Regions from separate parts of the Duganella rhizosphaerae genome, predicted to be linked through region 1. Evidence: predicted binding sites of a transcription regulator. Region 1 holds the regulator's gene; each other region holds the start of a gene.
What was found. The regulator sigma-54, encoded in region 1, starts transcription at its own class of promoters, with help from an activator protein. The targets are predictions, from matches to a motif close to TGGCANGNAANCTGCTTT.

Region 1 (3,271 bases):
CTGCCCGGCCCAGCTCTCCAGCCAGCCCAGCGCGCAGGCGGCGTTGCCCTGGCTGGCGTTCTGCGCCACCTCGGCCAGGAAGTCGTCGATCGGCTTGGTGTTGGCGATATTGCGCGCACGCAGCACCGGATCGATGACGGAGTGATGCGCATCCGAGTAATAGCTGTTGGCGTCGATGTCGATCACGGCCGGCGGCGGCGCAGGACAAGCCGAGGCCACGGCATCCGAAAAGGCTAGCGTCAGCAGCCATGCCGTAAATAGTTTAGCTCGTTTCATGCCACTCCCATTGGAAGAATTAGGAAAACGTTTACTCTAAACCATTTAGGCGCAAAAAAGGGCGCCTCTGCGCCCCTAGTTTGATGGTGCCGGGGCCGTTGTTATAGGGCGGCGGCAGCGGGTTCGTAGCTATCCGGGAGATGCTTGATCGCATCGTGGCCGTGCTCTTGGACCTTGGCTTTGTATTTCATGACCTGCCGATCCAGCTTGTCGATCAAGGTATCGATGGCGGCGTACAGGTCCTGCGACAGGCTTTCCACGTAGACGGTCTTGCCCGACATGCGCAGGTTGATTTCAGCCTTCTGGCGTTTCTCTTTCTCTTTGAGGTTATCTACAGTCAGGATGACAGCAATATCAATCACTTGATCAAAGTGGCGGGTGACGCGTTCCAGCTTGTTCTGCACGTATTCACGGATGGCCGAGGTCACTTCGAGATGATGTCCACTGATGGTGAGATTCATACACACTCCTAAAGATAATGTCGCTTCTTACGGTTAGTGCGGAGCCCATTACTGCCGGGCGCGCAGGAACCAAGTAACTACAAAGATTTACGGAGACTGACTGGCGGGATCTTCAACGCTTCGCGATATTTGGCAACAGTGCGTCGCGCAATCACCATGCCTTGTTCTCCCAGCATGTCCGCAATCTTACTGTCGGATAAAGGATTTTTCGGGTCTTCTGCTCCTGTCAATTGCACGATGAGTGCGCGTATCGCCGTCGAACTTGCTTCCCCCCCCGCTTCGGTGGCGACATGGCTACCAAAGAAATATTTCAACTCAAACATACCGTGCGGGGTCAGCATATATTTTTGAGTTGTTACACGAGAAATAGTGCTCTCGTGTAGTCCCAGTGTATCAGCAATTTCGCGAAGCACAAGGGGGCGCATGGCAACCGCGCCATGGGAGAAAAAGTTCTTTTGTCGTTCTACTATCGCTTGTGCAACGCGCAAAATCGTGTCGAAACGCTGGCGCATATTCTTGATCAGCCACTTCGCTTCCTGCAGCTGCGCGCCCATCGCGCCCTCGCCTTTTCCCTGCTTGAGCAGGTTGGCGTACATGGCGTTCACGCGCAGGCGCGGCATGACGTCGTTGTTCAGGCTCACTTGCCAGCCGTTGCGCGCTTTTTTGACGATCACGTCCGGCACCACGTAGTCCGACACGTCCGACGCGAACGCCGAACCCGGATGCGGATTGCACTGGCGGATGACGGTTTGTGCTTCGCGCAAATCCTCGTCGTCGCACAGCAGCGCCTTCTTCAATTTGTTGAAATCGCGCTGGGCAAACCAGGTCAAATGATTTTCAACGATGGCCAGCGCCATGCGCCGCGTCACCATCGGTATGCCCGGCAGGCGCTTGATCTGCAGCGCCAGGCATTCGGACGCGTTGCGCGCGCCGACGCCCATCGGGTCGAAGCTTTGCAGCATCGACAAGGCGGTCTGCAATTCGTCGATCTCCAACTCCAGCTCTTCCGGCAGGCGGGCCAGGATTTCTTCCAGCGATTCTTCGAGGTAGCCGTTCTCGTCCAGCGCGTCGATGATCAGCTCGACCAGCGCGCGGTCGCGCATCTCCAGCACCGTGACCCGCATCTGCTCCATCAGGTGCTCGCGCAGCGTGCAGTGGCTGGCCTCCAGTTGCGGACGCGAGTCCTCGTCGTCGGGCGCCTTGCTGCGGCCGGCGTCGCTCCAGTCGACGTCGGCGTCGCTGCTGGTGCTTTCGGTGTCGGCGGCCGGGCCGTCGTAGTTGTCGGCGTCGGCGGCCGGCGCCTCTTGCGCGTTGGGCGGGCCTTCGGGCGGCGCGTCGCCGACCGGGGCTTGCTGGCTGATGGCGCCGTCCGACAGCAGCCGCAGCGAGCGGTCCAGCGGGTCGTCGAGGCGCTCCAGCAGCGGATTATCGGTCAGCAGCTGTTCCAGTTCCTGGTGCAGCTCCAGCGTCGACAGTTGCAGCAGCCGGATCGACTGCTGCAATTGCGGTGTCAGCGCGAGGTGCTGCGACGTGCGCAGTTGCAAAGACTGTTTCATGGGTTTTACATACGGAAGTGTTCACCCAGGTACACGCGACGCACCGATTCGTTGGCGATGATGTCGTCTGGCCGGCCTGAAGCCAATACCGTGCCCTGGTTGATGATATATGCGCGGTCGCAGATGCCCAGCGTCTCGCGCACATTGTGATCGGTAATGAGGACGCCGATGCCGCGTTCCTTGAGGAAGCGCACGATGCGCTGGATCTCAATCACGGCAATCGGGTCGACCCCGGCGAATGGTTCGTCGAGCAGCACGAAGCGCGGGTTGGTCGCCAGTGCGCGCGCGATCTCCACGCGGCGGCGCTCGCCGCCGGACAGCGACAGCGCCTGGTTCTCGCGCAGCTTTTCGATCTGCAAATCGGCCAGCAGGGTATTGAGCCGTTCATCAATGGCAGCCTTGGATAAAGGCTTGCCGTCCACTTTCTGGATTTCGAGGACGGCGCGGATATTTTCTTCCACCGTCAGCTTGCGGAACACCGACGCTTCCTGCGGCAGGTAGGACAAGCCGAGCGAGGCGCGGCGGTGGATCGGCAGCGACGAGATGTCGGTGCCGCTGATATCGATGCTGCCGGCGTCCGACGGCACCAGGCCGACGATCATGTAGAACGAGGTGGTCTTGCCGGCGCCGTTGGGGCCGAGCAGGCCCACCACTTCGCCGCATTCGACTTGCAGGGACACGTCATGCACGACCTGGCGCTTGCCGTAAGTCTTTTGCAGGCCTTTGACGATCAGGGTGCTACCGCAGGAAGGTTCCATGCTTATTTCCCCGGCGTCGGCACAGGCGCCGGCGTTGCGGCCGGCACCGCCAGCTTGCTCGACGGCTGCAGCACCATGGTGCCGCGTCCGCCGCCCGGCTTGCTGTCGCCGGTGGGGGTGTTCTTGACCTCGAACACTTCCTTGCGGCTGTCGTAGGAAATGAATTCGCTGTCGACCTGGCTGCTCGGCTTGCTGCCTTCCAGGCGCTTGACCTGGGCCT
Region 2 (3,271 bases), on a different contig from region 1:
GGAGAAGGTGGCCTTGGCCGGATCCCAGATACCGTTCAGGAACAGGCGGTCGAATTTGCCGATGAAGGCGTTGCCTTCGGTGAAGGCCAGCGAGTAGCCGTACACGCACCACAGCACGATGATCAGCGCGAAGATGGTGAACACTTGCAGCAGGATGGACAGCATGTTCTTGGAACGGACCAGGCCGCCGTAGAACAGCGCCAGGCCGGGAATCGACATCATGATGACCAGGATGGTCGACACCATCATCCAGGCGGTGTCGCCTTTATTCGGTACGGGCGCGGCGGCCGGGGCGGCCGGGGCGGCTTCCGCAGGCGCTGCGGCGGCTGGTGCAGCGGCTGGCGCGGCGGCAGCAGGCGCGGCAACCGGAGCCGCTTCAGGCGCCGACGCGGCCGGTGCAGCAGCGGAGGCGACCGGGGCCGAAGCGGCCGGTTTGGCATCCTCGGCGTGCACCGGCGCGGACAGCGCGAACAGGATGGAGACCCCAGCCAGCAACGTTGTTATAGTTTTTTTCATCAAGCTTCCCCTTAAAGAGCTTCGTTGCCGGTTTCGCCGGTACGAATGCGTATGACTTGTTCCAGGTTGTACACGAAGATTTTGCCGTCGCCGATTTTGCCGGTGCGGGCAGCGCCTTCGATCGCTTCTATCGCTTGCTCGACGATGGAATCGTCCACCGCCGCTTCGATCTTGGTCTTGGGCAGGAAGTCCACCACGTACTCCGCACCGCGGTACAGCTCGGTATGGCCTTTCTGGCGACCGAAGCCTTTGACCTCGGTCACGGTGATGCCTTGCACGTTGATCGCCGACAGGGCCTCGCGGACCTCGTCGAGCTTGAACGGCTTGATAATGGCGGTAATCATTTTCATGCTGGCCTCGCTTAGAAGGTTTTGGAAATGGTCAGGACAGCCCCGGTTTTGGCCAGGTTCTTCCCATCCGGTCCGACGTAGGCTTTCGTGTCGGCATAGACCGCCGCCAATGCCACCGTCACTACGCCGAAATCTTTGGTCACGCCCAGCTTGTAATCGGTGTAGCTGGAGGCGCCGTTGTGTTTTACGTTCTGGTGGCCGGCGTGCACGTTCAGTACATAGCCGTCGGTCAGTTCGAAGTTGCCGGAAGCGTCGAGGTAGCCGCTGTTCTTGCTGTCTGCGAAACCGAACAGGTTGGTCGTCGATTGCGAGTATTTCAACGTGACCGGGCCGTAGCCGATCTGGCCGTACAATTCGAAGGTGTTGGCGCTAGGGTGCAGGCCGTTCGACGGGTAGAAGTAGTACAGGCCGCCGACGTCATAGCTCACATCCTTGACGATCTCGCCGCGTTTGCCTGCGTACAGGTCCCATTCGACATCGCCATCGCCGCCCGCGTCCTTGGTCCACTTGATGGTGGACAGCCAGGTGCCGGCATAGAAGCCGGTCGGGTTGTTGGTGTAGTCCGCGCCGCCCTGCAGGGCAGGTTTCAGACGGGTTTGCGATACGCCGCGGTAACGGTAGTCGCTGACAATGGCCGCGTTGAAGCTGACTTCATTGTCCGGTTTCGCTTCCGCCGCGGGTGCCGCGTCTTCGGCGCGCGCCATGCCGGCGCTCATGGAGGCGAATGCTAAGGTCAACGCTGCGATCAGGGTAAAGTTCTTGCTCAAGCTTTTCATCGTTGTTTTCCTTGTGTAGTTGAACTTATTTAGCAGTTGCGGTTTAAAATCCTGTTTATGACGAAGCGGTGTATGCGTTCATAGCTTCTGTAGCAGAATGCGTGCCAGCTAATGTTGTCGAGGTGATAGCTGCCGTATCAACTAGGGCAACGGGACGGCATTTGAAAGAATGTGAGAATGGGATGGCTGCGGCGGTGATTTTGCCGAATTTCGCACCACATTAAGGCTGGAGTGCACTGCAATGGTGCAATGCATTGCTGGCGAGATCAAGGAATATTATGGATATGAACACTTTTTTTAACGACTTGCAAAGCAAGATCAATCAGGCCATCGAAAACTCACCAGCAAAGGACATTGAGAAGAACGTCAAGTCGATGATGACCCAGGGTTTTGCCAAGCTGGACCTGGTGACGCGCGAGGAATTCGATGTCCAGGCGCAAGTCCTGGCCAAGACCCGCGCCAAGCTGGAGGCGCTGGAAGCGCGTCTGGCGGAGCTGGAAGCCAAAGCCGGTCAATAAAGCAGGTCCGCGCCGCGCCCGTTTGGGCTAGCGCAAAGCACCACAGCGGGCCTGGGCTACGCTGGCGGCTGGTATCCCCACTGGTCGTCCGCTAACCCATGAGCCTAGCCGTACTCAAAAGCCGCGCCCTGGCGGGCATGGAGGCGCAAGAGGTCAGCGTCGAAGTGCATCTGGCCAACGGCTTGCCGGCGTTCACCATCGTCGGCCTGGCCGACACCGAGGTCAAGGAAGCCAAGGACCGCGTCCGCGCCGCCATCCAGAACGGCGGCTTCGAATTTCCCGCGCAACGCATCACCGTCAACCTCGCCCCCGCTGATTTGCCGAAAGAGTCGGGCAGGTTTGACTTGCCGATCGCGCTGGGCATCCTGGCCGCCTCCAAGCAAATCCCCTCCTCCCGCCTGCATCAATACGAGTTCGCCGGCGAGCTGTCGCTGTCCGGCGAGTTGCGGCCGATACGCGGCGCGCTGGCGATGTCGCTGGCCACACGCCGCGACGGCGGCACGCTGGCCTTCATCCTGCCGCTGGCCAATGCCGACGAGGCGGCGCTGGTGGGCAACGCCGCCATCTACCCGGCGCAATCGCTGTTGCAGGTATGCAGCCATTTCGCGGCCAGGTCGGTCGACTCCATGCTGTCGCGCCACGAGTCGACGCCGCTGGTGGCGCCGCTGGAGTATCCCGACTTTTCCGACGTCAAGGGACAGGTGTTCGCCAAGCGGGCGCTGGAGGTGGCGGCCGCTGGCAACCACTCGATTTTGCTGGTCGGTCCGCCAGGCGCCGGCAAGACCATGCTGGCGGCGCGCTTCGCCGGCTTGCTGCCGGAGATGAGCGACGAGGAGGCATTGGAAGCGGCCGCCGTGCAATCGCTGACGGGCAGCTTCCGCATCGAGCACTGGAAGCGCCGCCCCTTCCGCTCGCCGCACCATACGTCGTCCGGCGTGGCCTTGGTCGGCGGCGGCAACGTGCCGAGGCCGGGCGAGATTTCGCTGGCGCATCGGGGCGTGCTTTTCCTTGATGAGTTGCCCGAGTTCGCGCGCAGCGTACTGGACGTGCTGCGCGAGCCGATGGAATCGGGCCGCATCACCATCTCGCGCGCCGCCCGGCAGGCAGACTT
Region 3 (3,271 bases), on a different contig from region 1:
TAGACCTTTTGATCGCCGCCCAGCTTCACCAGTTCCACCGTGCGCTGCTGGCCCGGCTCGAAACGCACGGCGGTGCCGGCGGCGATATTCAGGCGCATGCCGTAGGCCTTCCAGCGCTCGAACTTGAGCTCCGTGTTGACTTCAAAAAAATGGAAATGCGAGCCGACCTGCACCGGCCGGTCGCCCTGGTTGGTCACCACGACGGTCGCGGTGGCACGGCCTTCATTGAGGCCGATCTCGCCCTCTTCGAGTATGTATTCGCCTGGGATCATGATGACCTCCTTTAGGGGATGGGGTTATGGACGGTCACCAGCTTGCTGCCGTCGGGGAACGTGGCTTCGACCTGGATGTCGGGGATCATTTCGGGTATGCCTTCCATGACGTCGGCGCGCGTGAGGATGCGGGTGCCCTCGGACATCAGCTGCGCCACGGTCTTGCCGTCGCGCGCACCTTCCATGATGGCGCAGGTGATCAGCGCCACCGCTTCCGGATAGTTCAGCTTCAGGCCGCGCGCGAGGCGGCGTTCCGCCACGATGCCGGCGGTGAAAATCAGCAGCTTGTCTTTTTCTCTTGGTGTCAGGTCCATGGTGTTTCTCAGGTTTAGCTTCAGGTTTGCCAGATGCGCGGCGTCACGGCCGCGCGCTCCAGCAGATGCGGGCGCAAACGGCGCCAGACGGTGAGCATCAGGCGGCGCGCGGTTTCGCTGTCGTCGCCCAGGTGGCGCGCGACCAGCACGCCCTTGGTTTGCGTGACGCCGAAGACGTGGTCGCCGTCGGCTTGAATATCGGCGCGGATCTCGCTCAGCACGGCGGCGCTGAGCGGCTTGCCGGCGGCGATCAGCGTGGCGCAGACGGTTTTGCCATTGAGCGCCAGCGGGCTGCCGAGGCGACCGCCCAGCATCGCGCCCTGCTCCCACCAGATCAACCGACCGTCGCGGCGGATGCTGCTGCGCTGGGTGACGGTGCCGGTGTCGAAGGTTTCGCCGGAGCCGCGCCGGCCCATGCAGAGGATCTCGCAGCCGATGTAGGTGGCGCCGGCCGCCAGTTCGACGTGCTGCTCCAGCACCACGTTAGCGGTATCAAAAAAGATGGTTTCTTGCGGCAGCCATTCGAGTGCGGCGCCTGCGCCCACGGTCAGGCGCACGCTCTGGCGCGACACCTTGCCGTTGGCCTTGTACCACTTGGCGGCGCCTGGCGTGGTGAGGAAGGCATGCGCCTGCGCGCCGACGCCGACCGTGATCGCCAGCTGGTCGCCGCCCACCACGCCACCAGGCGGATGGACCACGATGGCGTGGCACACCTTGGCGTCCTCCGGGTACAGCGCCTTCTGCACGCGCAGCGGGCCGTAGTGGCGATTGTCGAACAGCCGCGTGACGCCGCCGTCGTCGGCAAAACCGAGGGCGAGGCAGGCCTGCCATGCGCTAGGGCTGGCGGCGAGTTCTCTGGATGCGGTGGTATCGGGCATGAATGACGTAATGCAAGCGTCATGCCAGCTGAATGACGGGCTACATCGGCCGTAAGAACATTTTTCGCACCAAAGAGAGCCCCGCGCACCGCAATGGTGCGCAGGATGCCGACATCGCCTTTTACTTATGTTAATTTTGCATGTAAAATAAGCACCATTTTTATCGTTCAAGGACAGCAATGCGATTCACTACTTTTGCGGCCGCCGTGGCGGTTGCCCTGGCGCTGACGCCAGCCGCGCAAGCGAGCACCTTCGGTTCCAACCTGATCGCCAACGGCAATGCCGAAACCGGCAGCACTGCCGGCTGGGCCACCACGCCGGGTTTTGAAGTCGTCAACTACGGCGCTGCCGGCGGCTTCCCATCGCTTGCCGATCCAGGCCCTGCGAATCGCGGCACTTACTTCTTCGGCGGCGGCGTTTCGGCCAAGACCAGCGCCACCCAGACCATCGACCTGTCCGCATTGAGCGCGACGATCAACACCGGCGCCTCGCGCTTCGACCTGTCGGCCTGGCTGGGCGGCTACGACTCGCAGAACGACAACGCCGCACTGACCGCGACCTTCTTCGGCAGCGGCGGCGCGAAACTGTCCGAAGCCAGCATTGGTCCGGTCTCCAACGCCGACCGCGGCAACCAGATCGGCCTGCTGCTGCGCGACGCACAAGGCTACATCCCGGTCGGCACGCTCAACGTCGGCATCACGCTGACCATGACCCGCAACGCCGGTTCCTACAACGACGGCTACGCCGACAACCTGTCCTTCGCCGTGGCCGCCGCGCCGGTGCCGGAAGCCGACGCCTACGCCATGCTGCTGGCCGGCCTGGCCATGCTGGGCGTGGTCGCCAAGCGCAAGCAACGCAAAGCTCAAGCCTGATCTTTGCCTGACAATCAAGAGTACTTTGCGCCGCGCGGGCTGTTTGCGCGCGGCGTTCATCCCCATACTGTTCACTTCTCGATTTGATTAAGTGAGCACGACATGAAAGTATTCGTCACTGGCGCAGCAGGCTTCATCGGCGGTTCGATCGCAGCGGGACTGGTACGCGCGGGTCATCAGGTAACTGGCCTGGTACGCAAGCCGGAACAGCTGGAGGAACTGGCAAAAATCGGCGTGACCGGCGTGGTCGGCACCCTGAACGACCGCGATCTGCTGATCGCCCAGGCGCGGGCGGCGGACGCCGTCATCAACGCCGCCAGCAGCGACAACCGCGCCGCCGTCGAAGCCTTGGTCGACGCCCTGGCCGGCTCCGGCAAGGTATTCCTGCACACCAGCGGTTCCAGCATCGTCGGCGACGCCTCCGGCGGCGAAGGCACGGACCGCATCTACTTCGAAGACCAACTCCCCGCCCCCACCGCCGACAAGGCCGCGCGCGTCGCCATCGACGACCTGGTGCTGGCTGCCGCCGCCAAAGGCGTGCGCTCGGCGGTGCTGTGCAATACGCTGATCTACGGCCACGGTGCGCTGCCGCGCGACAGCGTGCAGCTGCCACGCCTGCTCAAGCAGGCCCGCAAGAGCGGCATCGTGCGCCACGTGGGGCGTGGCTTGAATATCTGGTCCAACGTCCACATCGACGACGTGGTCGACCTGTATCTGCTGGCGTTGGAGAAGACCGAAGCGGGCGCGTTCTATTTCGTCGAAAGCGGCGAGGCTTCGTTCCGCGACATGACTGCCGCCATCGCCCGCGCGCTGAACCTGGGCGAGCCGCAGGACTGGCCGCTGGAACAGGCCAAGGAAGAATGGGGTTATGAAATGGCCTCGTACGGCCTGGGCTCCAACAGCCGCGTGCGCGGACAACGGGCGCGCACGCAACT

Region 2: a site for sigma-54 is predicted at 1,732-1,749, ahead of RUGAMON1_RS03850 (TorF family putative porin). Genes of this name have one in related genera too.
Region 3: a site for sigma-54 is predicted at 1,474-1,491, ahead of RUGAMON1_RS09880 (urease accessory protein UreD). Genes of this name have one in related genera too.

Annotation. Positions count from the first base shown of each region.
Region 1 is NZ_BPWK01000016.1:84,892-88,162, forward strand. Features, by position in the region: gene RUGAMON1_RS26825 (alginate lyase family protein) at 1-276, opposite strand, end outside; gene hpf (ribosome hibernation-promoting factor, HPF/YfiA family) at 378-737, opposite strand; gene RUGAMON1_RS26835 (RNA polymerase factor sigma-54) at 815-2,293, opposite strand; gene lptB (LPS export ABC transporter ATP-binding protein) at 2,299-3,051, opposite strand; gene lptA (lipopolysaccharide transport periplasmic protein LptA) at 3,054-3,271, opposite strand, start outside.
Region 2 is NZ_BPWK01000002.1:11,040-14,310, reverse strand. Features, by position in the region: gene RUGAMON1_RS03860 (ammonium transporter) at 1-516, opposite strand, end outside; gene RUGAMON1_RS03855 (P-II family nitrogen regulator) at 528-866, opposite strand; gene RUGAMON1_RS03850 (TorF family putative porin) at 878-1,642, opposite strand; gene RUGAMON1_RS03845 (accessory factor UbiK family protein) at 1,921-2,160, shown strand; gene RUGAMON1_RS03840 (YifB family Mg chelatase-like AAA ATPase) at 2,259-3,271, shown strand, end outside.
Region 3 is NZ_BPWK01000004.1:7,246-10,516, forward strand. Features, by position in the region: gene RUGAMON1_RS09870 (urease subunit beta) at 1-272, opposite strand, end outside; gene RUGAMON1_RS09875 (urease subunit gamma) at 284-586, opposite strand; gene RUGAMON1_RS09880 (urease accessory protein UreD) at 607-1,464, opposite strand; gene RUGAMON1_RS09885 (PEP-CTERM sorting domain-containing protein) at 1,644-2,336, shown strand; gene RUGAMON1_RS09890 (NAD-dependent epimerase/dehydratase family protein) at 2,439-3,271, shown strand, end outside.